3 regions of the Streptomyces sp. NPDC025784 genome follow, and region 3 is predicted to be linked to each of the others. Evidence: riboswitches for the same ligand, from Rfam matches in the RefSeq annotation. Region 3 holds a riboswitch; each other region holds the start of a gene.
What was found. Region 3 has a riboswitch for S-adenosylmethionine ahead of ACZ4IF_RS00910 (aminotransferase class V-fold PLP-dependent enzyme). Riboswitches for the same ligand answer to the same signal wherever they lie in the genome.
Positions count from the first base shown of each region.

Region 1: another riboswitch for S-adenosylmethionine. It lies ahead of thrC (threonine synthase); the one in region 3 lies ahead of ACZ4IF_RS00910 (aminotransferase class V-fold PLP-dependent enzyme).
Region 2: another riboswitch for S-adenosylmethionine. It lies ahead of ACZ4IF_RS08325 (amino acid ABC transporter permease); the one in region 3 lies ahead of ACZ4IF_RS00910 (aminotransferase class V-fold PLP-dependent enzyme).

Region 1 covers NZ_JBVHMN010000007.1:148,106-157,538, reverse strand. The annotation lists gene groL (chaperonin GroEL) at 1-1,587, opposite strand, end outside; gene ACZ4IF_RS18025 (cold-shock protein) at 1,923-2,129, opposite strand; gene ACZ4IF_RS18020 (MoaD/ThiS family protein) at 2,626-2,901, opposite strand; gene thrC (threonine synthase) at 2,898-4,184, opposite strand; SAM riboswitch class I at 4,202-4,360, opposite strand; gene ACZ4IF_RS18010 (glucosyl-3-phosphoglycerate synthase) at 4,565-5,536, shown strand; gene ACZ4IF_RS18005 (alpha,alpha-trehalose-phosphate synthase (UDP-forming)) at 5,645-7,138, shown strand; gene otsB (trehalose-phosphatase) at 7,126-7,980, opposite strand; gene ACZ4IF_RS17995 (DUF3263 domain-containing protein) at 8,128-8,355, opposite strand; gene ACZ4IF_RS17990 (ABC transporter substrate-binding protein) at 8,433-9,433, opposite strand, start outside.
Region 2 covers NZ_JBVHMN010000002.1:509,967-519,399, reverse strand. The annotation lists gene ACZ4IF_RS08345 (ABC transporter permease) at 1-54, opposite strand, end outside; gene ACZ4IF_RS08340 (ABC transporter ATP-binding protein) at 51-1,190, opposite strand; gene ACZ4IF_RS08335 (glutathione S-transferase C-terminal domain-containing protein) at 1,323-2,021, opposite strand; gene ACZ4IF_RS08330 (putative leader peptide) at 2,298-2,363, opposite strand; SAM riboswitch class IV at 2,400-2,545, opposite strand; SAM riboswitch class IV at 2,674-2,782, shown strand; gene ACZ4IF_RS08325 (amino acid ABC transporter permease) at 3,117-4,097, shown strand; gene ACZ4IF_RS08320 (amino acid ABC transporter ATP-binding protein) at 4,094-4,882, shown strand; gene ACZ4IF_RS08315 (ABC transporter substrate-binding protein) at 5,004-6,023, shown strand; gene ACZ4IF_RS08310 (putative leader peptide) at 6,087-6,254, shown strand; gene ACZ4IF_RS08305 (LLM class flavin-dependent oxidoreductase) at 6,418-7,614, shown strand; gene ACZ4IF_RS08300 (NtaA/DmoA family FMN-dependent monooxygenase) at 7,635-9,011, shown strand; gene ACZ4IF_RS08295 (alpha/beta hydrolase family protein) at 9,160-9,433, shown strand, end outside.
Region 3 covers NZ_JBVHMN010000001.1:203,384-212,816, forward strand. The annotation lists gene ACZ4IF_RS00880 (C40 family peptidase) at 1-523, opposite strand, end outside; gene ACZ4IF_RS00885 (C40 family peptidase) at 764-1,798, opposite strand; gene ACZ4IF_RS00890 (NYN domain-containing protein) at 2,103-3,452, opposite strand; gene ACZ4IF_RS00895 (hypothetical protein) at 3,487-3,726, opposite strand; gene ACZ4IF_RS00900 (rhomboid family intramembrane serine protease) at 3,880-4,656, shown strand; gene ACZ4IF_RS00905 (Lrp/AsnC family transcriptional regulator) at 4,699-4,980, shown strand; gene ACZ4IF_RS00910 (aminotransferase class V-fold PLP-dependent enzyme) at 5,042-6,442, opposite strand; SAM riboswitch class IV at 6,615-6,731, opposite strand; gene trpD (anthranilate phosphoribosyltransferase) at 6,826-7,890, opposite strand; gene qcrB (cytochrome bc1 complex cytochrome b subunit) at 8,044-9,433, opposite strand, start outside.

The DNA.
Region 1 (9,433 bases), on a different contig from region 3:
AGCGGCCGCGGCGGCCTTCTCCGGCTTGTCGGCGATGACGGCCTCGGTAGTGAGGAACAGCGCGGCGATGGAGGCGGCGTTCTGCAGGGCAGAGCGGGTCACCTTCGCCGGGTCGATGATGCCCTCGGCGATCATGTCGACGTACTCGCCGGTCGCGGCGTTCAGACCGTGGCCGACGGCCAGGTTGCGCACCTTCTCGACGACGACGCCGCCCTCGAGGCCGCCGTTGACGGCGATCTGCTTGAGCGGGGCCTCCAGCGCGAGCTTCACGGCGTTGGCGCCGGTCGCCTCGTCACCGTCGAGCTCCAGCTTCTCGAACACCTGGGAGGCCTGGAGCAGGGCCACGCCACCACCGGCGACGATGCCCTCCTCGACGGCCGCCTTCGCGTTGCGAACGGCGTCCTCGATGCGGTGCTTACGCTCCTTGAGCTCGACCTCGGTGGCGGCACCGGCCTTGATGACGGCCACGCCGCCGGCCAGCTTCGCCAGACGCTCCTGGAGCTTCTCGCGGTCGTAGTCCGAGTCGGAGTTCTCGATCTCGGCACGGATCTGGTTGACCCGGCCGGCGACCTGGTCGGCAGAGCCGGCGCCGTCGACGATCGTGGTCTCGTCCTTGGTGATGACGACCTTGCGGGCACGGCCCAGCAGGTCCAGACCCGCGTTCTCCAGCTTGAGGCCGACCTCCTCGGAGATGACCTCGCCGCCCGTGAGGATGGCGATGTCGCCGAGCATGGCCTTGCGGCGGTCACCGAAGCCCGGAGCCTTGACGGCGACGGACTTGAAGGTGCCACGGATCTTGTTGACGACCAGGGTCGACAGGGCCTCGCCCTCGACGTCCTCGGCGATGATCAGCAGCGGCTTGCCGCCCTGCATGACCTTCTCGAGGAGCGGGAGCAGGTCCTTGACGTTGCTGATCTTCGAGTTGGCGATCAGGATGTACGGGTCGTCGAGGACGGCCTCCATACGCTCCATGTCGGTGGCGAAGTACGCCGAGATGTAGCCCTTGTCGAAGCGCATACCCTCGGTGAGCTCCAGCTCCAGACCGAAGGTCTGGGACTCCTCGACGGTGATGACGCCTTCCTTGCCGACCTTGTCCATCGCCTCGGCGATGAGCTCGCCGATCTGGGTGTCGGCGGCGGAGATGGAGGCCGTGGAAGCGATCTGCTCCTTGGTCTCGACATCCTTCGCCTGCTCCAGCAGCGCGCCGGAGACGGCCTCGACGGCCTTCTCGATGCCGCGCTTGAGGGCCATCGGGTTGGCGCCGGCGGCGACGTTGCGCAGGCCCTCGCGGACCAGGGCCTGGGCGAGGACGGTCGCGGTCGTCGTACCGTCACCGGCGACGTCGTCGGTCTTCTTCGCGACTTCCTTGACCAGCTCGGCGCCGATCTTCTCGTACGGGTCCTCCAGCTCGATCTCCTTGGCGATGGACACACCATCGTTGGTGATCGTGGGGGCGCCCCACTTCTTCTCAAGGACGACGTTGCGGCCCTTGGGGCCGAGGGTCACCTTGACGGCGTCGGCGAGCTGGTTCATACCGCGCTCAAGGCCGCGCCGTGCCTCCTCGTCGAACGCGATGATCTTGGCCATGTGAAGTGGTCCTCCCGGACTGGGGTGGAAAGCTCACAGGACCGCGCTGGCGCCCGCGACGGACGGCCTGCCTGCCTCGTGGTTCCTTGCCCCACCCGGCCTGCGGGCCTCACCGACCCGGTCCTTCGTTGTCACTCTCACCTTCAGAGTGCTAACGCCAATGATTAGCACTCGCCCCTGTCGAGTGCAAGCGGCTCCAGCGGATCCCCAGGTGAACACGGGGGCGCACGGGAGCGGACCACGGGACGGCCCCCGGACCGCGGACAGACCGAAGGGCCCGTACCCCATGGGGATACGAGCCCTTCGTCACGTCGAACAATCAGTCGGCGCGTGCTTCAGCCGGCAGCCAAACGGACCATGTCCGCCTGCGGCCCCTTCTGACCCTGCGAGATCTCGAACTCGACCCGCTGGCCCTCTTCAAGGGTGCGGTAACCGTCCATCTGAATCGCGCTGTAGTGGACGAATACATCCGCACCACCGTCGACCGCGATGAAGCCGTACCCCTTCTCCGCGTTGAACCACTTGACGGTGCCCTGAGCCATGCCTAACTCCCCTATTACTGGCCCTTGCACAGATCCACACTTCGCGGATCCGGGTCAGACCTCACCCCCCAACGGTTGGGGGTGTGCGCCGGAACGCGTCGACCGCGGCTGAATGTATCTGCCCAACTGCCGTCTGCAACAGGTCAATCGGACGAGAATTCTGGGCACGGCCGATCGGGAATATGCGGAGAATGTGCGAAGATTCAGGGCAAGTCGGGCCCCGTAAATGCCATAAACGGCTCAAAAAGGCGGGGCACTTTGGCTACTTCTTGTCGGGTGCCGCACAGGTACTCATATGCGTCCGGCATGAAATGCCAAGCGGGTTCCCCAACTGTACCGTGCTCAACCATGCAGAATTGCCCCCTCCGTTTCTCTCACGGAGGGGGCAATTCGATGAACTCTCGGTGATGGGCATTACCCTCGGTAACGATCTCACTCTCGGTGACGGCAGTCCGCGGGACTCGCGCCCGGCCGCCGGCACGTCACCGCCCGGGCGTCAGCCTCCGGCGACGGCCGGGATGATCGAGACGCCCGCACCGTCCGGCGTCGCCGTCTCGAGACCCTGCTCGAACCGCACGTCGTCGTCGTTGACATAGACGTTGACGAAGCGGCGCAGCTTGCCCTGGTCGTCCAGGACCCGCGCGGAGATGCCCGTGTGGTTGTTCTCCAGGTCGGCGATGACCTCGGCGAGGGTCGCGCCCTCGGCGCTCACCTCGGCCAGGCCGCCGGTGTAGGTACGCAGGATGGTGGGGATGCGGACGTTGACGCTCATGATGCGAGGCCAGCCTCTCGGAAGGAGTCCAGGTTCGGGCGGATGGTCGCGGTCAGGCCGGTGTCCGAGGCCACCGCGTCCAGGGTCTTGAGGCCGTCGCCGGTGTTCAGCACGACCGTGGTCAGGGCCGGGTCGAGCAGACCGTTCTCGATCAGCTTGCGGGTGACGCCGACGGTCACACCACCGGCCGTCTCCGCGAAGATGCCCTCGGTGCGCGCCAGCAGCTTGATCGCGTCGACGATCTGCTCGTCGTTCACGTCCTCCACGGCACCGCCGGTGCGCCGCGCGATGTCGAGCACGTACGGGCCGTCGGCCGGGTTGCCGATGGCCAGCGACTTGGCGATGGTGTCCGGCTTCTGCGGGCGGACGACGTCCTGCCCGGCCTTGTAGGCGACGGAGACCGGCGAGCAGCCCTCGGCCTGGGCGCCGAAGATCTTGTACGGCTTGTCCTCGACGAGGCCGAGCTTGATCAGCTCCTGGAGACCCTTGTCGATCTTCGTGAGCTGGGAGCCGGAGGCGATCGGGACGACCAGCTGGTCCGGGAGCTTCCAGCCGAGCTGCTCGCAGATCTCGAACGCGAGGGTCTTGGAGCCCTCCGCGTAGTACGGGCGCAGGTTGACGTTGACGAAGCCCCAGCCCTCGCCGGCCGGGTCGCCGATCAGCTCGGAGCAGAAGCGGTTCACGTCGTCGTAGTTGCCCTGGATGCCGACGAGTTCGCCGCCGTAGACCGCGGCCATGACGACCTTGCCCTGCTCCAGGTCGTGCGGGATGAACACGCAGGAGCGGAAGCCGGCACGGGCCGCGGCGGCGCCGACGGCGCCGGCGAGGTTGCCGGTGGAGGAGCAGGACAGCGTGGTGAAGCCGAAGGCGCGGGCGGCCTCCAGGGCCTGCGCGACGACGCGGTCCTTGAAGGAGTGCGTCGGGTTGCCGGAGTCGTCCTTCACGTAGAGGCCGCCGGTCACGCCCAGTTCGCGGGCGAGGTTGTCGGCCTTGACGAGCTTGGTCCAGCCGGGGTTGATGTTCGGCTTCTCGGCGACGTCCGCGGGGACGGGCAGCAGGGGGGCGTAGCGCCAGATGTTCGCGGGGCCCGCTTCGATGCGCTTGCGGAGTTCCTCGGTGTCGTAGGCCGAGTAGTCGTACGCGATCTCCAGCGGGCCGAAACACTCCTCGCAGGCGAAGACCGGGCCGAGGGGCACGCGGTGGCCGCACTCCCGGCACGAGAGGGCGGCGGCGGGACCGAGGTCGACGGAGTTCGTGGTGGTTGCAACTGTCTGCGCAGCCATGGAGGCGAGGCCCTTTCTCCTCATCTTCCTCACGACGCATCTCGCCGTGAGACGGATTTGGCACCTTCCCAAGCCGGGAGCCTCGCGGTGCGATCGAGACGTCGATCGGTACGAGACCGGCTGGAGGGTTGCCGGGGCTTCATCGGGCCGTATCCCTCTGCCCCTCTGGATGAGCGGTATTTGATTGTTTGACTATTGAACTGCTTACGCGCCGACGATCCAGGACATGCGATGGTCACCCGCGTTGTTCAAGACTGTAACCGACGGCCAGGACAGTTGAACCTGTCGTCCGAACCGCGAGACGGCCCTAGCCGATCAGCCGCTGCCACGGCGGGCATGCCGATGAGAGCATGTGATCAAACAGTGAGGAGCCGCAGACTGTGCTGGAAGAAGTTGAGCGCTGGCTGGGCACACGCTCCTGGTCCGTGTCCGATCGCCCGCTCCACAAGCTCATGGCCGCGAAACGCGCCACCGGTTCGACGGTCAGCGTGGTCCTGCCCGCCCTCGACGAGGAGGAGACGGTCGGCGACATCGTCGCGATCATCCGCCACGACCTGATGGAACAGGTCCCCCTCGTCGACGAGATCGTCGTCGTCGACTCCGGCTCCACGGACCGCACCTCCGAGGTCGCCGCCGCCGCGGGCGCGCGGGTCGTGCACCGCGACGACATCCTGCCGCGCATCCCGGCCGTGCCCGGCAAGGGCGAGGTGCTGTGGCGGTCGCTGCTCGTGACGAGCGGGGACATCATCTGCTTCATCGACGCCGATCTGAAGGAGTTCTCCTCGGACTTCGTCACCGGGATCGTCGGCCCGCTGCTCACCGAACCGGGTGTGGACCTCGTCAAGGCGATGTACGACCGGCCGCTGACCGTGTCCGACGGTTCCGCGTCCGGCGCGACGGCGGCCGGCCAGGGCGGCCGTGTCACCGAACTCATGGCCCGTCCCCTGCTCAACATGCACTGGCCGCAGCTCGCGGGCTTCGTCCAGCCGCTGGGCGGCGAGTACGCGGCCCGCCGCTCCCTGCTCGAACAGCTGCCGTTCCCCGTCGGGTACGGCGTCGAACTGGGCATGCTCGTCGACGCGCTGCACCTGGTGGGTCTGGACGCCCTCGCCCAGGTCGACGTCGGCGTCCGCAAGCACCGCCACCAGGACGGCCAGGCGCTCGGCCGGATGGCCGCCGCCATCTACCGCACCGCACAGCTCCGGCTGGCCCGCGGGCACCTGGTCCGCCCGGCCCTCACCCAGTTCGAGCGGGGCGAGGACGGCTTCGAGCCGCGCACCTACTCCGTCGACACGGAGGAGCGGCCACCGATGGCGGACATCGCCGAATACCAGTCACGCAAAGTGGCATAGCCCCGGTCTGCGAAAACACGGAGTGACCGACTCCGCCGGTCGTATACGGCCTGTTCGTACCGTCGTCCGTACGTTTGAGCGTTTCCGGGCCGGGCTAGGTTGAGGCGTATGGCTTCCACGGCTTCTGCGCAGGGCGCTGCCCACCGCATTCTCGTCGCGTCCAACCGCGGCCCGGTCTCGTACGAGGTGCGCGAGGACGGTTCGCTGCACGCCAGGCGGGGAGGCGGCGGGCTGGTCTCCGGCCTCTCCGCGATCGGTCCGGACGCGGGCGCCCTGTGGGTGTGCTCGGCGCTCGGCGACGGCGACCGCGAGGCGGTGCGCCGCGGGGTCGCCGAGGAGGGCGTGCGCATGCTCGACATCGACGCCGAGGTGCACGCCGGCGCCTACAACGGCATCGCGAACTCGGTCCTCTGGTTCGTGCACCACATGCTCTACCAGACGCCCCTGGAGCCGGTCTTCGACGCGGAGTTCCGACGCCGGTGGGCCGCCTACGAGACGTACAACCGCGCGTTCGCCGAGGCCCTGGCCGACGCCGCGGCCGAGGGCGCCGTGGTGATCGTGCAGGACTACCACCTGTGTCTGGTGCCCGGCATGCTGCGCGAGCTGCGCCCGGACCTCAGGATCGGCCACTTCTCGCACACGCCCTGGGCCCCGCCGGAGTACTTCCGGATGCTGCCGGACGACGTCCGCGCCCAGCTGGTGTGGGGCATGCTCGGCGCCGACCGGCTCGGCTTCCTCACCTGGCGCTGGGCCCACGCCTTCATGATCTGCGCCGGACAGACCGACGGCGAGCGGATCTTCCCCAGCTGGCCGAGCGGCGACCCGCGCAGGGCCGTCGATCACACCCCGACCGGCCGCCCTCCGCTGCGGTCCACCGAGATCGGTGTGCACGGACTCGGCGCGGACGCGGACTTCCTGCGCCGGCGCGCGCACGAACCGGACGTCGACGAGCGGATGGCCGCGCTGCGCGAGCAGATCGGCGAGGGCCGCAGGACCATCGTGCGGGTCGACCGGACCGAACTGTCGAAGAACATCGTGCGCGGACTGCTGGCGTACCGGCAGCTGCTCGACGACCACCCCGAGTGGCACGAGCGCGTCGTGCACGTCGCCTTCGCGTACCCCTCGCGCCAGGACCTGGCCGTCTACCGCGACTACACCGCCGAGGTGCAGCGGCTCACCGAGGACATCAACTCCCGGTACGGGAAGCCGGGATGGACCCCGGTCGTGCTGCACGTCAAGGACGACTTCGCCCGGTCGCTGGCCGCCTACCGGCTCGCCGACGTGGCCCTCGTCAACCCGATCCGCGACGGCATGAACCTCGTCGCCAAGGAGGTCCCCGTCGTCTCCGACGAGGGCTGCGCGCTGGTGCTGTCCCGGGAGGCCGGCGCCTTCGAGGAGCTGCGCGAGGACGCGATCGAGATCAATCCCTTCGATGTGACCGGTACCGCGCGGGCGCTGCACGAGGCGCTGACCATGCCGGCCCACGAGCGGGCGGAGCGCACCAAGCGGCTGGCCGCCGCGGCGACCGCACTGCCGCCCTCCCGGTGGTTCCTGGAGCAGCTGCACGCGCTGGAGGCACTCGGCGGCACTCAGCCGAGCTGAGCCGCCAGCGCCGCCAGCAGACGTACGACGCCGCCCGGGCCGTCCACCACCGTGTCGGACCGGTCGGCCAGTTCGGCGACCTCGGAACTGCCGCTGCACACGAGAAGGCCGGGGACGCCGTCGGAGCGGAGCTTGTCGACCGCGGCGAACGCCGGCAGGTCGCCCAGGTCGTCACCCGCGTACAGCACGGACTCGGCGCCGATCTCACGGGCGTACTCCAGGAGCGCGACACCCTTGTCCATGCCCGGCGGGCGCAACTCCAGGACCATGCGGCCCGGTTCGACGATCAGGCCGTGCCGGGTCGCCAGGTCGGTCAGCGGCTCGCGCAGGGCCTCGAAGGCGGCCTGCGGATCGCTCGCGCGGCGGGTGTGCACGGCGACGGCGCGGCCCTTCTCCTCGATCCAGGTGCCCTGCCAGGCGCCGACCCGGTCGAGCACGCCGGGCAGCTCGGCCCGGACGGCGGCGACGCCGGGGTGCGGCGCGGGGGCGGTGACCGTGCCGCTCACCGCGTCCCAGCGCTCCGCGCCGTAGTGGCCGAGGACCACCAGGTGCTCCAGTCCCGGCACGTCCGCGAAGCCGCCCTTGCGCACCGCGACCCCGGCCGGGCGGCCCGTGATCACGGCGACGGAGGCGACCTTGGGGGCGAGCGCCGCGAGCGCGGGGACCGCGTCCGGGTGGGCGCGGGCCTGGTCCGGGTCGGGGACGATCGGGGCGAGTGTCCCGTCGAAGTCGAGGGCGATCAGGGCCCGGCCGGGCCGGGCGAGGATGGCGTCGAGGCCGTCGCGTCCCGCGGGGGTCGCGGGCGTCGGCAAGGAGTCCGGGGATTCCGTAGGGCTGCCCATGGGACGACCCTATCCACGGACGGGCGGGCTCACCCATGGCTGATCGCGACACGTCCGCGCCGGGCCCGGCCGTCGTGCCCCGCCCCACGGCCGCCCGCGGACCAGGGACCCCGCCCTCGGGGTCCTGTCCGGGCCGGGTCCGCGGGTTCAGCGCTCCGAGCGGCGGGAATCGCGCACCCGGCGGAGCCGGTTCACCGTGACCGGGTCGTGGGCCAGGGCGCGGGGGTCGTCCAGGAGGGCGTTGAGCAGCTGGTAGTAGCGGACCGGGGCCAGGCCCAGCTGCTCCCGCACCGCCCGCTCCTTCGCGCCGGGACCGGAGAAACCGCGCCGCTCCATGGCGAGAATTCCCCGCTCGCGGGCGCTGAGCTCATCCATGCCGTCCATGCACAGCACCGTAGCCCTCGGCACCGACACCGACGCCGAGACCGAGACCGAGACCGCCAGGGGATCCCCTAGCCCTGGCTCTGCGCCGCGCTGTCGGCCGTGGTCGCGGCGATCTGGAGCGAGCCGAGGATTCCGGCCGGGCTGCCCCCGGGGCTCACGGCCTTGGCGATCTGCTTCTTCACATCGGCGCTGACACCGGCCCAGGAGGTCTTGCCGACCGGGTAGAGCACGGCGGTGGGGAGCTCCTCCAGGAAGGGGGCGAGATCCTCGTCGTCCTTGTCCGCGGCCATGGTGTCGGACGCGGACGACGTCACCGGCAGCAGGTCGTACTCGTGGGAGAAGGCGAGCACGTTCTTGTCGTCGTAGACGTAGTCGAGGAAGTCGCCGACCTGCTCGCCGTGGCCGTTCTTCTTGAAGGCCATCATCCAGTCGGCGACGCCCATGGTGGCCTTGGCCCTGCCGTCGACGCCGGGCATCGGCACCATGCCGAACTTCACGCCCTTCGCGGCGGCCGTCTTCATCAGCGTGGGGTGCCCGCTGAGCATGCCGACCTCACCGCGGGTGAAGGCCGCGAACGCGTCCGCGCGGTTCAGCTTGGCAGGTGCGACGGGTCCGGTCAGGCCCTTGCCGACCAGTTCGTCCTTGAGCCAGTCGAACGTGTCGACGTTCTGCGGGGAGTCGATGGAGTACGTGCCGACGTCGTCGGTGTAGCCGTCGCCGCCGCTCAGCAGCCACTGCATCGTCTCGGCCTGCGCCTCCTCGGGGCCGAGGGGCAGCGCGTACGGGAACTTCACGCCCTTGGCCTTGAGCGCCCTGGCGTCGGCCGCGAGCTCGTCCCAGGTCTCCGGGGGCGTCAGTCCGGCCTGCGAGAACAGCGTCTTGTTGAAGAAGAGCAGGCGCGTGGAGGCCGCGAAGGGCATGCCGTACTGGGTCCGGTCCATCTCGCCCGCGTCGGTGAGCTGCGACTCGAAGTTGGCCTGGACGGGTATGGAGAGCACGTCGTCGACCTTGTAGAGCTGCCCCTTGGACGCGTAGTCGGCGTACGCACCGATCTGTGCCATGTCGGGTG
Region 2 (9,433 bases), on a different contig from region 3:
CAGGCCGAGATAGCTGTGCTGGAGGTCGCTCGGTATGTCGAAGAAGCCGTTCATCGCGCGGCCTCGACCTGGGACGGGCCCGGCTCGGAGTCCGTGGCCCGCTGCCGGCGCGCCGCACGGATCGCGGCGGCGATGGTCTCCTGCCCGGCGACCCCGAGCACCTGTCCCGCGCCGTCCACCGCGACCGCTCGGCCCGTGGGCGACAGCACCGCCCGGTCCAGCGCGACCCGCAGCGAGTCGCGGCCCACCTCGAAGGTCTGCCCGTGCGGTTCCAGCGCCTCGACCTCGCCGTCCCACGCCGTGGGGTCGGCCCAGCCCAGCGGCCTGCCGCCGGCATCGGTCACCAGTGCGTGCGAGGGCGCGTCCGCGCGCCCGGCGATCTCCTGCCAGTCGGAGCCCACCGGGAAGACCGCCGTGCGGTCGAGGGTGAGCTCGCGGGTGGACAGGAAGGACAGGCCGCGGATGCCCCGGTCCGCGCCGAGGAACTCCTCCACGAACGCGTCGGCGGGCGACGAGAGCAGCTCGTCGGGCGAGGCGAACTGGGCGAGCCTGCCCCCGGTGCGCATCACGGCGACGCGGTCCCCGACGGTGATCGCCTCGTCCATGTCGTGGGTGACGAACACGATGGCCTTGCCGAGTTCCTCCTGGATGCGGAGCAACTCCTCCTGGAGACCGCGCCGGACGACCGGGTCGACCGCGGAGAACGGCTCGTCCATGAGCAGGACCGGCGGGTCGGAGGCCAGCGCGCGGGCGACGCCGACGCGCTGCTGCTGGCCGCCGGAGAGCTGATAGGGATAGCGGCGGGCCATGCCCGGGTCGAGGCCGACCCGCTCCATGAGTTCGGCCGCGCGGGCGCGGGCGCGCTCCTTGGACCAGCCGAGGAGCCGCGGCACCGTGGCGATGTTGTCCAGGATCGTGCGGTGCTGGAAGAGCCCGGCGTTCTGGATGACGTAACCCATGGACCGGCGCAGCGCGTTGACGGGCCGGCTGCGGATGTCCTCGCCGTTGACCCGGATCGTTCCGCTGCTGGGTTCGACCATGCGGTTGATCATGCGCAACGTGGTGGTCTTGCCGCAGCCCGAGGGTCCGACGAGAACGGTGATGGAGTGGTCCGGTATCTGGAGGGAGAGGCGGTCGACGGCCACCGTGCCGTCGGCGTACCGCTTGCTGACATCTTCGATGGCTATCAAGAGTCGGAACCCTTCGGGAACGGCTTTGCTCGTACGTGGCGCGATCGCGTGCACGAGGGTGCGTAGTCTAGTCAGTTGATGTTCGATCGCGATTGCCGCAGGTGAAGGATTCGCTGGACGGGACGGGTCTGGTCACCCGTCGCGCCGGGATCGCGGGGTGAGCTGGCACCGGGCACCCCGGAAGGCGGGATGCTCGCCGAGACGGCGCGCATAGGCGTCGAGTCGCGGGTGCCGGGCCAGGACGCCGGCCGCGCCGGTCTGGGTGAGCGCCGCCCACAGATCCACGTCCGCGGCGGTCAGACGACGGCCCAGTACATAAGGATGCGCGGCCAGTTGGCGGTCCAGCGGCTCCAGCGCCGTGGACAGGACGTCCGCCGACGCGACCGGCGTGACGTCACGGTCGAGGAGCCGGGACAGCGCGTCGATGTCCGCGGCCAGCGCGGCCGGGCGCAGCGTGGTGACGTGGGCGGCGTCGCCCCCGCCCGGGAGGCCCGCGAGATCGCGCAGGATGTCCGGGGTGTGATTGCTGACGACACGTCCGCTCCAGCGGTCGCCCAGCGTGGGGGCGGTCAGCGGACCCTCGTAGTGGTGCCAGGTGGCCTCGTAGGCGCGGCGCAGCGCGGTGAACGCCTCGGGTGTCGCGGCTCGATCCGCCAGGACCGTGGTCGCCACCGAGTCCTGCAGGCCCAGCAGCCGCAGGGTCACGGACAGCCGCAGCGAGCGCGGGCAGCCCTGCGACAGGTACAACTCGTAGCGGTGGGGCGCCGGGTAGAAGCCCCCGGCGGCCCCCACTCCGATGCGGCTGCGGATGCGCGGCGCACGGGCCGGCACGGACGGTGCCCCGCCCCGGGGACGGAGGCCGGGCAGGGACACGGCCGGGCCCGGATCGCCGGGGAGCGGGCAACAGGCCGCCGGGGCACCGGGGATGGAGGTGCGTGCGTCGGCCGTGCCGCCGCCGCATGTGCTGGAGGTCCCTGAATCCGAAGCGCGCGACGATGTCTTGGGCATGACTCTCCCTGGGAACGACGAGGTCCCGGCCCCGCCCATGGGCAGCGGCCGTGGAGGAACGGAGTGACTGCGCTTGCGTACCGGTTCGAGGCGGCCGGTCTAGTAGGCGCTGGAGACCCGCAGCAGATCGATGTGCAGGCGTCTCGTCAGGTCGTTCCTGGGCATTCCCACCGGTCCCGCTCCAGGGTCCGCGCTCCTGCGCGACCACGCTTGCCCCACCGCGTCGGCGGGACCCGGTCGTCACCCGGGGCACCCCGTCGCGGTGGAAGGGTTGCCTGTCAGCGGGCCGGGGCCGATCACCGCGTCGCACGGAAGAACCGAGTGACGAGGCGCTGACAATCGTGACCGTCCCCGTCAGTGTCGGCGGGCTCCCCGAAGCCGTCAAGAAGGCGTGGACCCGGTCTCACCAGGTGGTCATCCTGGCCGCCCGGCGTTGACATCGGTTTCCGGAAGTGCCTAACTTACGCCGCAGATCGGTCATGAGTGTCAGCGACAAGCCCTGGCTCGCTGTCCGGCAACCCTCCTGTCGCGGTGGGGTGCCCCAGGTGAGGACCGGACCGGAAGACCTTCGGTAAGCGCGAGCGCCCACGGGCGGGAACAGCGATGGAGACGGCGATGCACACAGCTTCGAGGAAGGCCGCACGGCGGCCCCGCGGCTGCGTCCTGCTGTGCGCCGACCGCTGCGTCGACCTGCTCCGTGTCAACAGCGCACTGTGTAGCGCCCCGGGCTGTGCCCGCTGTCGAGGCTGACGGCGTTCTGAATCCCTGACGCGCACCGCCGAGCGGTGTGCCCTCTGCCCGTCCGGCCCCCGGTACCGGCGTCCTCCCGCTGTCCGTCGTCCGCGGCCGTCCCACGGCGCCGCGCCGACGCCGCGTCCGCACGCCCGCCCCGGGGTGTCCCTCTTTGCTGGAGCACTCATGAGTGAACCCTCCGGCGCAGCCGTGTCTCTCGCCGAGGCACCGCCCGCCCACCACCCGCCGAAACCGCTCACGGCCCAGCGGGTCCTGCCGCTGCGCAGGCCGGGCCGCTGGATCGGCACGGCCGTCGTCCTGGTCGTTCTCGCCCAGATCGTCCACGGCCTGGCCACCAACCCCTTCTACCAGTGGGACCGCTTCCGCTACTGGTTCCTGCGCCCCACGATCCTCGACGGCCTCGTCATCACCCTCGAAGTGGCCGCGCTCAGCGCTGTGCTGGGGCTGCTCGGCGGGGTCCTGCTCGCCCTGGCCAGACTCTCCGGCAGCCCGGTGCTGCGCGCGGTGAGCTGGCTGTACACGTGGCTGTTCCGCTCCGTGCCGCTGATCGTCGTGCTGATCTTCCTCTACAACTTCAGTGCCCTGTACCGCACGTTGAGCCTCGGCGTCCCGTTCGGCCCTGCCTTCGTCAGCTTCGACGAGTCGCGGCTCGCCACCGACATGGCGGTCGCCGTCGTCGGCCTCAGCCTCAACGAGGCCGCATACGCCTCCGAGGTCGTCCGCGGCGGAATCCTCTCCGTCGACCAGGGGCAGCACGAGGCGTCCGCCGCGCTCGGCCTGCCGAAGAGCTACCAGTTCACCCGCATCGTGCTCCCGCAGGCGCTGCGATCCATCACCCCGAACTACGTCAACCAGCTGATCGGCCTGATCAAGGGCACGTCCCTGGTCTTCTACGTCTCGCTGCTCGACCTGTTCGGCTCGGTGCAGACGATGGGCAGCACCTACCCCGGCGACATCGTGCCGCTGCTGCTGGTCGCCACGGTCTGGTACCTGATCCTCACGAGCGCCGTGTCCGTCGTCCAGTTCTACGTCGAGCGGTACTTCGCCCGGGGCGCCACGCGCACCCTGCCGCCGACCCCCCTGCAGAAGGCGCGCGCCGGCCTCGGTGACCTGCGGGCCCGGCTGCGCAAGGAGGCCGCCGTATGACCACCGCATCGACCCTCGAAGCGAGCCCCGCCGGCCTGGAGGTGCACGACGTGCACAAGTGGTACGGCACCCAAAGGGTCCTCGACGGTATCGACCTGACGGTTCGTCCGGGCGAGGTCACCGTGATCCTCGGCCCGTCCGGCTCCGGCAAGTCGACGCTGCTGCGGGTGATCAACCACCTGGAGAAGCCCGAGGTCGGCCACGTCAGCGTCAACGGCGAACCGATCGGCGTACGCCGGCACGGCCGACGGCTCAAGGAACTCGGCGAACGGGCGATCCTGGCCCAGCGCAGCCGGATCGGCTTCGTCTTCCAGAACTTCAACCTGTTCCCCCATCTGACCGTCCTCGACAACGTGGCCGCCGCACCCGTCGCCACCGGGAAGCTGACCCGGCCCGCGGCCCAGGAACTCGCACGCGAACTCCTCGGCCGGGTGGGCCTCGGCGACAAGGCGGGCGCCTACCCGCGCCAGTTGTCCGGCGGCCAGCAGCAGCGCGTGGCGATCGCCCGCGCCCTCGCGCTGCGCCCGGGAATCATCCTGTTCGACGAACCGACCTCGGCACTCGACCCCGAACTCGTCGGCGAGGTCCTGGCCGTCATCAAGGACCTGGCGACGAGCGGCACCACCCTCGTGATCGTCACGCACGAGATCGGCTTCGCCCGCGAGGTCGCCGACCGGGTCGTCTTCGTCGACGGCGGCCGCATCGTCGAACAGGGGCCGCCCGGCCAGGTGCTGCACGCCCCGCGCCACGAGCGGACCCGGGACTTCCTCAGCAAGGTGCTCTGACCCGCACCCCCGCACCCCTCCCTGACACCTCCCGGCGTGCCCCACCGCTCCCACGCACCACCCGGCGTCAGGCCCCCCACGGTCACATCACGCCCACCCTCACCCAGCGACAAGGACAGCCATGCCTACGCACTTCTCCCGACGCAGCCTCCTACGCGGGGTCACCGCGGCCACCGCGCTCGTCTCCCTGGCCGCCTCCCTGAGCGCCTGCGGAGGCGACAGCGACGCCGCGACCACGACCGACGCCGCGGGCACGGTGACCGTGGGCCGGCTGTCCAACGGCGCCGCGCAAACGGCGGAGTTGAAGGTCACCGAGGTGAAGTCGATCAGCAAGGAGCTGCCCGCGTCCGTCCGCCGCAGCGGCAGGCTGACGATCGGCGTCGGAGCCCTGCCCGACGGCTTCCCGCCGCTCGCCTACGTCGGCTCGGACCAGAAGACCCTCACCGGCGCGGAACCCGACTTCGGCCGGCTGGTCGCCGCGGTGCTCGGGCTGGAGCCGGAACTGAAGAACTCCACCTGGGAGAACATGTTCGTCGGCATCGACAGCGGCAAGGTCGACGTCGCGTTCGCCAACATCACCGACACCGAGGAGCGCAAGAAGAAGTACGACTTCGCCTCCTACCGCAAGGACGACGTCGGCTTCGAGGTGCTCAAGTCGAGCAAGTGGAACTTCGGCGGCGACTACCGCAGCCTGGCCGGCAAGACCGTGGCCGTCGACAACGGCACCAACCAGGAGAAGATCCTCCTGGAGTGGCAGACCAGGCTCGAGCAGGAGGGCAAGCGGCTCACCGTCAAGCACTTCGCGAGCAAGAACAGCACCTATCTGGCGCTCGACGGCGGGAAGATCGACGCCTACTTCGCGGCCAACCCCGGTGTCGCCTACCACGTGACCCAGACCGCCAAATCGCCCACGCCGACGCGCAGCGCCGGCACCTTCTCCGGCGCCGGGGCATCGCTGCAGGGCCTGATCGCCGCGACGACGAAGAAGGACAGCGGTCTGGCCGAACCGATCGCCGACGCCGTCAACCACCTGATCGAGAACGGTCAGTACGCGAAGTGGCTGTCCGCCTGGAACCTCTCGGAAGAAGCCGTCACCACCTCCGAGGTCAACCCGCCCGGACTGCCCCTCGACAACTCCTGAGCAGGGGCGCACGTGTTCCGGAACAGACGGCGCGATCCCGGTGTTGAGCACCACGACGACACGATGCCGGCGCGGCCCCGGGCCCGCCGGACCGGCAGGACGGAGGCGACGGAGATGCCAGGGACGTCCCGTCTCCGTACGCCCGTGATCGCCCCGCGCCGCCGCGTGCGCCTCCACTCGCGGCCCCACATCGACCTTCAGCGCGTGGCCGCCGCGCTCTGTCGTCCCTGACCTGTCACCCAGCCGCCGGGCCCGCGCCGTCGCGGGCCCGGTGATCTCGTACGGTCGATCAGGAAGGCACCCCTCCGTGTCCTCAGCGTCTTCGTTGCCCGCTTCCTCCGTCTCCCCTGCTCCCTCCGCAGCCGTCGCCGACTCCTCCGAAGGCACCCGGGTGCTGCACCTCGCCGTCGCGCTCGACGGCGCGGGCTGGCACCCCGCCGCCTGGCGCGAACCGGTGGCCCGCCCGCGGGACCTGCTCACCGCCTCGTACTGGACCGACCTGGTCACCGAGGCCGAGCGCGGCCTGCTCGACTTTGTGACCATCGAGGACGCCCTCGGGCTTCAGTCCTCGCGCTTCACCGAACCCGACGCGCGCACGGACCAGGTCCGCGGCCGTCTCGACGCCGTGCTCATCGCGGCGCGCGTCGCACCCCTGACCAGCCGCATAGGACTGGTGCCGACCGTGGTGGCCACACACACGGAGCCGTTCCACATCTCCAAGGCGATCGCGACGCTCGACTATGTGAGCACCGGCCGCGCCGGCCTGCGGGTGCAGGTGTCCGCGCGCAGGAACGAGGCCGCACACTTCGGCCGCCGTGCCTTCCCCGCGTTCCGCTTCGAAGACCTGGAGAGCCCGGCCGTCGGAGAACTGAGCACCGAACTCTTCGACGAGGCCGCCGATCACGTCGAGGTGGTGCGCCGGCTGTGGGACAGCTGGGAGGACGACGCGGAGATCCGCGACGCCGCCACCGGCCGCTTCATCGACCGCGCCAGACTCCACTACATCGACTTCGAGGGCAGGCACTTCAGCGTCAAGGGCCCGTCTGTCACGCCCCGCCCGCCGCAGGGTCAGCCCCTGGTCAGCGCGCTGGCCCACGAGACCGGGACGGGCGCGCCGTTCCGGCTGCTGGGCCGCTCCGCCGATCTCGGCTACGTCACCCCGCACGACGCCGGACAGGCGCGCGCCGTCGTCGCCGCGGTCCGGGCGGAACAGGACGCCGCCGGGCGCGCCGCTCAGCCGCTGCATCTCTTCGGCGACCTGGTGGTGTTCCTGGACGACGACGAGTCCACCGCGGTGGCCCGCCGTGAGCGCCTCGACTCGCTCGCGGGACAGCCGTACACGAGCGACGCCCGCATCTTCACCGGTACCCCCGCTCAGCTGGCGGATCTCCTCCAGGACTTGGCGGAGGCGGGTCTGTCGGGGTTCCGGCTGCGGCCCGCCGTCGCCGGGCACGACCTCCCGGCGATCACCCGGGGCCTGGTCCCCGAACTCCAGCGCCGCGGCGCATTCCGGAAGGAGTACGAGGCCGCCACCCTGCGCGGGCTGCTGGGCCTCGCCCGCCCCGCCAACCGCTACGCCGTCACCGCCTGAGCCGGAGGGACCGTACGACCATGAGCAAGCCCCTGAAGCAGATCCACCTGGCCGCCCACTTCCCCGGCGTCAACAACACCACCGTATGGAGCGACCCGGACGCCGGCAGCCACATCGAGTTCAGCTCCTTCGCCCACTTCGCGCGCACCGCCGAACGCGCCAAGTTCGACTTCCTGTTCCTCGCCGAAGGGCTGCGGCTGCGTGAACAGGGCGGCGAGATCTACGACCTGGACGTCGTGGGCCGGCCCGACACCTTCACCGTGCTCAGCGCGCTCGCCGCCGTCACCGAACGCCTCGGCCTCACCGGCACCATCAACTCGACCTTCAACGAGCCCTACGAGGTGGCCCGCCAGTTCGCGAGCCTCGACCACCTCTCCGAGGGGCGGGCCGCCTGGAACGTCGTCACCTCCTGGGACGCGTTCACCGGCGAGAACTTCCGCCGTGGCGGGTTCCTGCCGCAGGAGGAGCGGTACTCCAGGGCGAGGGAGTTCCTGAGCACCGCGCACGAGCTCTTCGACTCCTGGCGCGGCGACGAGATCGTCACCGACAAGGCGAGCGGCACCTTCCTGCGCGACGCGCGGGCCGGAGCGTTCGTGCACCGGGGACAGCACTTCGACATCGAGGGGCAGTTCAACGTCCCGCGCAGCCCCCAGGGCCGCCCGGTGATCTTCCAGGCCGGGGACTCCGACGAGGGCCGAGAGTTCGCCGCGGCCGACGCCGACGCCATCTTCAGCCGCTACAGCACGCTCCGGGAGGGCCAGGCGTTCTACACGGACGTCAAGAACCGGCTCGCCCGCTACGGCCGCCGCCACGACCAGCTGCTGATCCTGCCCGCCGCCACCTTCGTCCTCGGTGACACCGACGAGGAGGCGCGGGAGAAGGCCCGGGAGGTACGGCGCCTCCAGGTCAGCGGCGCCACCGCGATCAAGCATCTGGAGTTCGTCTGGAACCGGGACCTGTCCGCCTACGACCCGGACGGCCCGCTGCCCGACATCGACCCCGACCTCGGCGAGCACACCGTCGCCCGGGGCCGCGCCCAGGTACGGATGTACCGCGACCCGCTGGCCACCGCCCGCGAATGGCGCGAGAAGGCGGCAGCCAACAACTGGTCGATCCGCGACCTGGTCATCGAGACCGGCAGCCGCCAGTCCTTCGTGGGCACCCCGGCGACCGTCGCCGAGACCATCGACTCCTTCGTCCAGGCCGACGCCGCCGACGGCTTCATCCTCGTCCCGCACATCACGCCGGGCGGCCTCGACGCCTTCGCCGACACCGTGGTCCCGCTGCTCCAGGAACGCGGGGTCTTCCGCACCGAGTACGAGGGCACCACCCTGCGGGACCACCTCGGTCTCGACCATCCCGACGCGCAGGCGCCGGGTAGGCGCGTCGCGTCCTGAGACCACCGGCCCCGTTCCTTACGGGGAACCCCCGCCCGAGGGACCGGAGTGCGTGGATCGACTTCCGCGCACCCCGGTCCATTTGTCTGGACCAGCTGCCATGATGCGGGCCAGGCAAGTCCTCACCGAGATGACGGGGGAGCGACGCATGAACGGATCGGTCCGGGCTGCCCGTGCACTGGCGTGCGCGGGGGTACTGGTGCTCAGCGCCTGCGGAGGGGGCGGGGACGGGGGAGAGGACGCCGACGCCGGAGGGACGACGGCGAGCCCCTCGGAGTCGGCGGCGAACGACTTCGGCTGTCTGGCGGGCAAGCAGCTCAAGAGGTCCACGACGTTCGAGGACACCGAGGGCAACGAGGTCGACGGCTACGAGACGGGCACCGGCACCACGGGCATCGTCCTGTCCCACCAGTCGAACAACG
Region 3 (9,433 bases):
CCTTGCGGCTCTTCTCCAGTTCGGCGAGCTTGCCGGTGGCCTCCTCACGCTTCTGCGCGAGTTCCCGCATCGCGAACTGGAGATCCCTGAGCTCACCGGCCTGGTGGGAGCTGATCCGGTCGAGCGCGGCGGCCTTGTCGATGTACTCGGCCGGGTCGTCGGAGAACAGCAGCGCCAGGGAGGGGTCGAGGCCGCCGGAGCGGTACTGGGCGCCCGCGAGCGAACCGAGCGCGTCCCGCATGGTGTTGATGCGCTCCTGCTGCCGGGCGATCTCGTCCTGTGCCGTGCCGACCTGCTCGCGCAGGGAGTCGGCCCGCTCCTCGGCCTTGTTGTACGCCTCGGTGGCCTTCTCCGCCTGCGTGTACAGACGGTCCACCTCGGCCCGGGTGTCGTCCTGCGGTGCCGCGGAGGCGGGCAGGGCGCCGAGTGCGGCGGCCGCCGCGGACATCACGCAGGCGGCGAGGCCGAAGGCGCCGACGCCCCGGTCGAAGCCGGACGGTGCAAGGCGGCGATGAAACCCCACGGGTGGCCGCTCTCCCTTCCGCTGACGGTCCCCCGGATTGGGGGAAACGCGCCAGACAGTAGCCGCGCGACTACGCGACGGCCAAAGGTCTCTGCGGGCACACAAAAAGTGACGCCCCGCCTCAGACGCAGGTCACGGACGGGTCGCGGGGTCAGCGGGCGGTACCGCAATTCGCCCGTTTGGGCGGAGTGACGAGAGCCCCCGCCGATGCTTCGGCGAGGGCTCGTCGGGAGGCGTGCGTCAGATGCGGACGCCGAACTGGAAGGGCATGTTGCCGATCGACTCGTAGCGCACGACCGTGCCGGTGCGCGGGGCGTGCAGCACCTGGCCGTTGCCCGCGTACAGGCCGACGTGGTGCATGTCGCCGTAGAAGATGACCAGGTCGCCGACCTGGAGGTCGCTCTGCGAGTAGATGCGCGTGCCCGCGTTGGCCTGCGCCTGGGAGGTGCGCGGGATGGCGACGTCGGCCTGGGCGTAGGCCCAGGAGGTGAGGCCGGAGCAGTCGAAGGAGCTGGGGCCGGAGGCACCGTAGACGTACGGCGAGCCGATCTTGCTCTGGGCCGCGCTGAACGCGGCACCGGCACGGCCGGAGGCGGGGGTGCTGGAGCCGCCCAGGGCGCTGCGCTCGCTGGCGCGGCTGGCACGGGCCTGCTCGGCGTCGAGAGCCGCCTTCTCCTTGGCCGTCAGGGTGTTGAGGAGCTTCTGCGCCTCACCGAGCTTGCCCTGGACTTCCTTCTTCTTCTTGGCCAGCTCCGTCCGGGTGTCGGCGAGGTCCTTGAGCTTCTCGGAGGCCTCGGAACGCTGCTGGGCGAGCGAACGCTGCTTCTCCTGGACCTTCTTGAGCGCCTCGACCTGCTGAGCGCTCAGCTGGTCCATCGCGGACGCCTTGTCGAGGTAGTCGTCCGGGTCGGAGGAGAGGAAGAGCGCCACGGAGGGGTCGATGCCGCCGGTCCGGTACTGGGCGCTGGCCATCGAACCGAGGCCGTCGCGCAGCTCGTTGAGCTCCTCCTGGCCGCGGGCGACGTTGTCCTGCAGGGAGCTGATCTGCTTCTGCAGCTTCTCCTGCTTCTCCTTGGCGCCGTTCAGCTTCTCGGTGGCCTTCTCGGCCTCCTCGTAGAGCTTGTCGACCTTCGACTTGACCTCGTCCTTGCTCGGCTTCTCGCTCGGCGCGGCATTGGCGGCATTGGCGCTGAGGGCCACGGCAGCGGCGGCGGCGGTGGTGAGCACGGTCACACGGGTGCGGCTCGGCTGCTTGGGTCGACGGTGGGACGCCACGAAGGCGAGCTCCTTCTTCCTCCAGCCGCCTGCCGAATGTGCGACGGGCGGTGCCCCTCCACCGTCACTCCCAATGAGTGATCACCCGAGCGGAGGTTCGAGGCCTGACCCTAGTGACCTTCCTGTGATCAGTTCAAATCCTCATAGGAAAAATCTCGGTCACCGAGCGCATTCTTTGCCGGCAACTCACATGCAGTGATGTGGCTCTGACGCTACGTTGCGTGAAGGTCACGCCAATTCGGGCATCACGCCCGGACGTTACGCATGGGACGTACGTTGCCTATGAGTCTTAGGCCGCAGATGGTCAGCCGCGCGAAAAGCGCTTGAGAAGCACCGCGGAGGCCACCGGCCGGGCACCCGCCTTCGCGATGCCGTCGGCCACCTCACGGTCGGTCGAGACCACGATGACCGGCCGTCCCGGAGGCTCCGCACGGACCAGCTGACGGATCAACTCGTCGGCGGTGACGCCGGGCTTGGAGAACAGCACCCGCACCCCGCGCGGCGGCGCGAGCAGCACCGGCGCGGCCAGTTCGGCCCCGTCGAAGACACAGGTCACCTCGGAGCCGGTCTGCGCGGCGAGCTGCGAGAGCTGCCCGAGGAGCCGCAGCCGCTGCTTCTCCAGCGGCATCTGCGGGTAGCCCGTCTTGGTGACGTTGTAGCCGTCGACGACCAGGTGCGCCTGCGGCAGCGCGAGCAGCTGGTCGAGGATCGCGGGATCGTTCTCGGACAGCGCGCGAGCAGCGATGTCTTTTGGCGTCATTCGTCCCGGTTCGACCGCGTCGACGGTCTCCGCCGGCCGCACCGACACGGGCGGCAGGGCGAGTTCACGCCGCAGCCCCTGGGCGGCGTCCAGCACCGTGTCGAGGAGCAGGCGCACCCGCATGTCCTCGACGCTGCGGCCCTCACGCGCCGCCCGCCGTGTCGCCTCCAGATTGGCCTCGACCTCGCCGAGGCGCGCCTTGAGCCGCCGGGCCTCGCTGTCGGAGGCGGACACCTGGGCCTGCGCCTCCGCCCGTACGCCGTCCATCTCGCCCTGGAGCTTGCGCAGGGCCGCCTCGCCGCGCTTGACGTCACTGAGGGCCCCGCGCAGCTTGCGGTGAAGCGATTCCGCTTCCTTCTTCGCCGACTCCACTTCCGCGCGCAGCCGTTCCGTCTCGGCCCTGGTCTGGCCGCGGGCCTCGGCGAGCTCCGCCCGCAGCCGCTCCAGCTCGGCCCGGGTCTCCTCGTCGGCGCGCTCGGCGTCCGCGCGCAGGGCTTCCTCGCCGGCGGCCGTCACCAGCTTCACCCAGCCCGCGGGGCGCAGCACATAGGCCGCGGCCGCCACGTCCAGCGGATCCGCGGCCGGGGGCGGCGCGCCCGAGTCGAGGGCACCGGCGATCTCCGGCTGCGCCTCTCTCAACTTCTCGGCGATGCGCTGTCTGAACAGCGTGTCCGTCTCCAGGGCCGCCGCCATGGCGTTCCCCGCGAACTTGGCCCGCCGATTGGGGGCGAACCGCGCATACTGCCGCAACTGGGCGGGCAGTTCACCGACGGTCAGCCCGCCGAAGCCGTCGGAGACGATCTGCACGACGCGGCGGCGCACGCCGTCGGGCAGCGGACGGTCGAGCACCTCAGCGGCGCCGTCGTCCGGCTCCCCGCCTGTGGTCTCCACCATCCGTCACCCCAATGTCTGTGCGGGGCCCGCTCCCTCAGGAGCCGGCGCCCGGCCTGTCCACCAGTTCCACCTGGTCCACCGCGTTGCACCAGCGGCACCGGACCGACTCGATGGTCTCACTGACCACCTCGCGCTCCTCGACCTTCGGCTCACCGGCCAGGTCGAGGTGCACATACTCGACGACCTTCGACGAGCGGGTCACGTCGAAACGCGTGAGGTTGCCGCACAGAGTGCAGCGCCAGCGCGTCTTGGTGTCCGGCAGGGGAACCGTCATGAGGCAGTCCGCTTCCTTCTAGTGTCCGTCCAGCGCCAGTCTCCTGGTGCATGTGGCTCGTAACCCTACGGCCTGGCGGCTCCCCGACGCTCCGCCGTCCACCGCGGCGAGGCGGTCTGTGTTCATCCGTCCCGTTACGCCATGCTCTGCACCATGATCAGCAAATGGAGTACGACGGTCGGCAGAGCGGTACGGGGTCAGTCGGCGCCGGTGACGTACGGGCTGATCGCCCTGTGCTGTCTGATCTTCGTGATCGGTCCGGCGTCCGGCCTCAACCCGGTCTACGGCACCGGGGACACGCTGGCCACCGCGCAGCGTGCCTACTTCCGGCGCTGGGGCGTGGTCCCCGGCGATCTGTTCGACGGAGCCGCGCGCGAGGCACTGACCCCCGCCACGGCCCTTTTCATCCACGGCAGTTGGCTCCATCTCCTGGGCAACATGCTCTTCTTCTTCGTCTTCGGGCTGATGGCCGAGGAACGCATGGGGCATCTGCAGTTCGCCCTCTTCTACGTGGGCTGCGGTTACCTCGCGCTCCTCGGCTACGCCGCGGCCAACGCGGAGTCGCAGCAGTCCCTGGTCGGCGCCTCCGGGGCGATCTCCGCGGTGCTCGGCGCGTTCCTGTACCTGTTCCCCACGGCCCGGGTGACCAGTCTCCTGCCGTTCCTCTTCTTCCTGCCGCTGCGTTTTCCGGCCTGGGTGGTGCTGCCCTTCTGGGTGATCCTCCAGTGGCTGGCGGCGGGCCAGGACGACGGCGGCCCCGGGGTCGCCTATCTGGCCCATCTGGTGGGCTTCACACTCGGCTTCGGCTACGCGTGGCTGCGGTTCGGCCGGACGGCCGCCGGGTCCGCCGAGGGGACACCGCCCCCGGCGACGGCCCGGCCGCACGGCGGACCCCCGGCGCGGCGACCGGGCAGATTGGACCGCGAGTAGGGTGAGAGCCTCAGCAGCGGCCCCCGAGGGAGAGAACCAGCCGTGATCACCGCGATCGTCCTCATCAAGACCAGCGTGGACCGGATCCCCGAGATCGCCGAGTCGATCGCCGCGCTGGATTCCGTCAGCGAGGTCTTCTCCGTCACGGGTACGTACGACCTGATCGCGATGGTCCGGGTGCAGGCCCACGACGACCTGGCGGACGTCATCCCCGGCAAGATCAGCAAGATTCCGGGCGTCGAGGCCACGGACACGCACGTAGCGTTCCGCACCTACTCCCAGCACGACCTGGAGGCGGCGTTCGCGATCGGGCTCGACTCCTGATCGTGTGACCGCAGCACGAAGGGCCGCCCGGTCGCCGGGCGGCCCTTGACGAGAACCCCGCTCAGACCGCGGGCACGCAGCGGCCGTCCTCCGTGCGGTACCGCCACTTCGCGCCGTCCCGCACGAGTTCCTTCACCGCGGTGACGAAGCGCTCGACGTGCTCGTCGGGGGTACCCGCGCCGAAGCTGACGCGGATCGCGTTGAGGGACTTCTCGCCGGGCGCGGCCTCCGGGGCCCCGCACTCCCCCTGGGTCTGCGGGTCGCTGCCGAGCAGGGTCCTGACCAGCGGATGGGCGCAGAAGAGGCCGTCGCGGACACCGATGCCGTACTCGGCGGAGAGCGCCGCGGCGAAGTGCGAGCTGTTCCAGCCCTCGACGACGAAGGAGATCACACCGACGCGCGCGGCGTCGTCGCCGAAGAGCGACAGCACCCGCACCTCGGGCACGTCGGCGAGACCGGCGCGGACCGTGTCGATCAGGTGCCGCTCGCGGGCGACCAGCGTGTCGAAGCCGGCCTCGGTCAGTGCCCTGCACGCGGACGCGATCGCGTAGGCGCCGATGACGTTCGGCGAACCGGCCTCGTGCCGCGCGGCGGTGTCGTGCCACTCCACGTCCACACCGCCGTCCTCGCGCCGTGACACCTTGCGGCTCGCGCCGCCGCCCGCCAGGTACGGGTCGGCCTCCCGCAGCCAGTCGGCGCGGCCCGCGAGGACGCCGGCGCCGAAGGGTGCGTACAGCTTGTGCCCGGAGAAGGCGACCCAGTCGACGTCGAGGTCCCGCACCGACACCGGGTGGTGCGGGGCCAGCTGCGCGGCGTCCAGCACGATGCGCGCGCCGTGGGCGTGCGCGACGGCGGACAGTTCGCGCACCGGCCAGAGTTCGCCGGTGACGTTCGAGGCGCCGGTGACGCAGACCAGGGCCGGGCCATAGGGGCCTCCCCTGCTCGAGCGCAGCCGAGAGCTTGGGGAAGGCTCCCGGTCGGCGAGGGCCCGCTCCAGCGTCGCGACCGCCTGCTCGGGGGTGCGCGGGGCGTTCAGGTACGTCACCTGCGCGTCCCGCCAGGGCAGCAGCGAGGCGTGGTGCTCGGTCTCGAAGACGAAGACCTGGCAGTCGGCCGGAAGGGTGGCGGCCAGCAGGTTGAGCGAGTCGGTGGTGGAGCGCGTGAAGACGAGCTGGTCGTCGGAGCGGCAGTCGAGGAATTCGGCGACGGTCCGGCGGGCGTTCTCGAACAGGTCGGTGGACAGCTGCGAGAGGTAGCCGGCCCCGCGGTGCACGCTTCCGTAGTACGGGGCGTACGCGGCGACGTCGTCCCACACCCGCTGGAGGGCCGGGGCGCTGGCGGCGTAGTCGAGCGCGGCGTAGGTGACCTCGCCGCCCGTCACGAGCGGGACGGTGACATCTCGCCCGAGAACGGCCAGAGGGGCACAAACGGACTGGTCGGCGGCAACGGTGGTGACAGACATGGCGAGCTCCTGTGAGAGGCAGGCGGAATCACCGCGCGGCCGGTGCACGGAGGTACGGCTCGACGCGGGAAAAAGGTGAAAGGGGTACGCGGAGGCGGGGCTCGACGCCCTATCGCATTCGCTTGCTCACAGAAGGCTCCCTCGAACGACCAGGACCCCTGGTGACACGAGGGGTCCGCGCTTGCCGTAGACCTCGCTGCCTACGGCCTGGTCTTCACCCGGGGCACCCCGCCACGGACGGAGGGTTGCCGGACAGCCGGCCGGGGCCTGATGGCTGTCGCTCATGACCTGGTACAGCATCTTGCCAGAAGATCTTCGACGTGCAAGGCGCAGTCCAGGATCCGGACTGCGCCCTGTGTCACGTCGGGTACGGACGGCGGCGGTCAGGCGTTGCTGACCCGCACCCACCGGTCGAGGGCCTGCTTCGCGGCCCCCGAGTCGATCGACTCGGCCGCCAGCGCCATGGCGGCACGGATCTGCTCCGTCAGCGGCGCGTCGCCCGGCGAGAGCGCCACCAGCGCCGCCGCCGAGTTCAGCAGGACCGCGTCCCGCACGGGACCGTGCTCGCCGTTCAGCAGCCGTCGTGCGACGTCCGCGTTGTACGAGGCGTCGGCGCCACGCAGGGCCTCCACCGGGACGAGCTCGATCCCGACGTCGCGCGGGTCGAAGCGCTCCTCGGTCACCTTGCCGTCGCGCACGACCCAGACGCGCGACGTCGACGTCGTGGTCAGCTCGTCGAGCCCGTCGTCACCGCGGAAGACCAGCGAGGAGTTGCCCCGCTCGGCGAAGACACCGGCCACGATGGGCGCCATGCGCGGGTCCGCCACACCGACGGCCTGGGCCTTCACCCGTGCCGGGTTGGTCAGCGGGCCGAGGATGTTGAACGTCGTCCGGATCCCCAGCTGGCCGCGCGCGGCGGCCACGTGACGCAGCGCCGGATGGAACTTCACGGCGAAGCACAGGGTGATCCCGGCCTCCTCGGCCACCTCGGCGACCCGCTTCGGTGTCAGTTCCAGATTGACGCCGAGCTTCTCCAGGACGTCCGAGGCGCCCGAGGCCGACGACGCGGCCCGGTTGCCGTGCTTGACGACCTTGGCGCCGGTCCCGGCGACCACGATCGCGGACATCGTGGAGATGTTCACCGTCTTCGCGCCGTCGCCGCCCGTCCCGACGATGTCCACCGCCGGGCCCGGCACCTCGATCACGTTGGCGTGCTCGTACATCGTCCGGACGAGTCCGGAGATCTCCTCGACCGTCTCGCCCTTGGCGCGCAGCGCCACCGCGAAGCCGGCGATCTGCGCGTCCGTCGCCTCGCCGCGCATGATGCGGTCCATCGCCCACGCCGTGTCGTCGGCGCTCTGGTCACGGCCGTCGAGCAGGCCGTTCAGTACCTCGGGCCAGGAACGGCCCGCCGCGATGTCGCCTCCAGCGGGGGTCACAGCACTCATATGCCGCTCCTGGGTTCGTAGACACGTACAAAAGGCGGGTACGCACGCACGTACCGGCAGGCTCCACCCTATCCAGCCCGGAGGACGGCAAAGAGCCCCGTCCATGCAATGGACGGGGCTCCAGCCGTGGCGATCAGCAGGATCGGCAGGTGATCAGTGGTGGCCGTGGCCGCTCGTGATCTCCTTGTACTCCTCGACCGTGGGCTTGGGGATCTGGTTGTCCTCCCCGTAGTAGCCCTTGCTCAGCTTGGCGCGCAGCCGCTCCGGGCCGCTGACCTTGCGCTCGACACCGTTCTCGTCGACCGTCGGGCCGATCTCGGCCGGCTTGTACTGCTCGTGCGCGGTGAGCGTGTGCAGCGCGTCCTGGCTGAGCGGCTCGTGGACCTCGATGAACTCACCGTGCGGCAGGCGCTTGATGATGCCCGACTCGCGGCCGTGCAGCACCTTGTCCCGGTCGCGGCGCTGGAGGCCGAGGCAGATCCGCTTGGTGGCGAGGAAGACCAGCACCGGCACGACGAAGAACGCGATCCGGACGAACCAGGTGATCGAGTTGATCGACAGGTGGAAGTGCGTGGCCCAGAGGTCGTTGCCACCACCGACGAGCAGGACGAAGTACCAGCTGATCCAGGCGGCACCGAACGCGGTCCGGGTCGGGACGTTGCGCGGGCGGTCCAGGATGTGGTGCTCGCGCTTGTCGCCGGTGACCCAGGACTCGATGAACGGGTAGACCGCGATCGCGACCAGGACCAGCGGGAAGATGATCAGCGGGATGAACACGCCCAGGACGAGCGTGTGACCCCAGAAGTTGATCTCCCAGCCGGGCATGACACGGATCAGACCCTCGGAGAAGCCCATGTACCAGTCGGGCTGGGCGCCCGTGGACACCTGGTCCGGACGGTACGGGCCCAGGGACCAGATCGGGTTGATCGAGGCGATCGCCGCGATGGCCGCGATGACACCGAAGACCAGGAAGAAGAAGCCTCCGGCCTTGGCCATGTAGACCGGCAGCAGCGGCATGCCGACGACGTTGTTGTTCGTCTTGCCGGGGCCCGCGAACTGCGTGTGCTTGTGGTAGAAGACCAGGATCAGGTGGCCGACGACCAGGCCGAGCATGATGCCCGGCAGCAGCAGCACGTGCACCGAGTAGAAGCGGGCCACGAAGTCGCCGCCCGGGAACTCGCCGCCGAAGAGGAAGAACGACAGGTACGTGCCGACGATCGGCACGGACAGGATCGCGCCCTCCATGAAGCGGACACCGGTGCCGGAGAGCAGGTCGTCCGGGAGCGAGTAGCCGGTGAAGCCGGTGAACATGCCCAGGACGAACAGCAGGAATCCGAAGACCCAGTTGACCTCACGGGGCTTGCGGAACGCACCCGTGAAGAACACGCGCATCATGTGCACGAACATGCCGGCGAGGAAGATCAGCGCCGCCCAGTGGTGGATCTGCCGGATCAGCAGACCACCGCGCACATCGAAGGAGATGTGCATGGTCGAGTTGAACGCCTCGGACATCAGCTGGCCCTGCAGCGGGACGTAGCTGCCG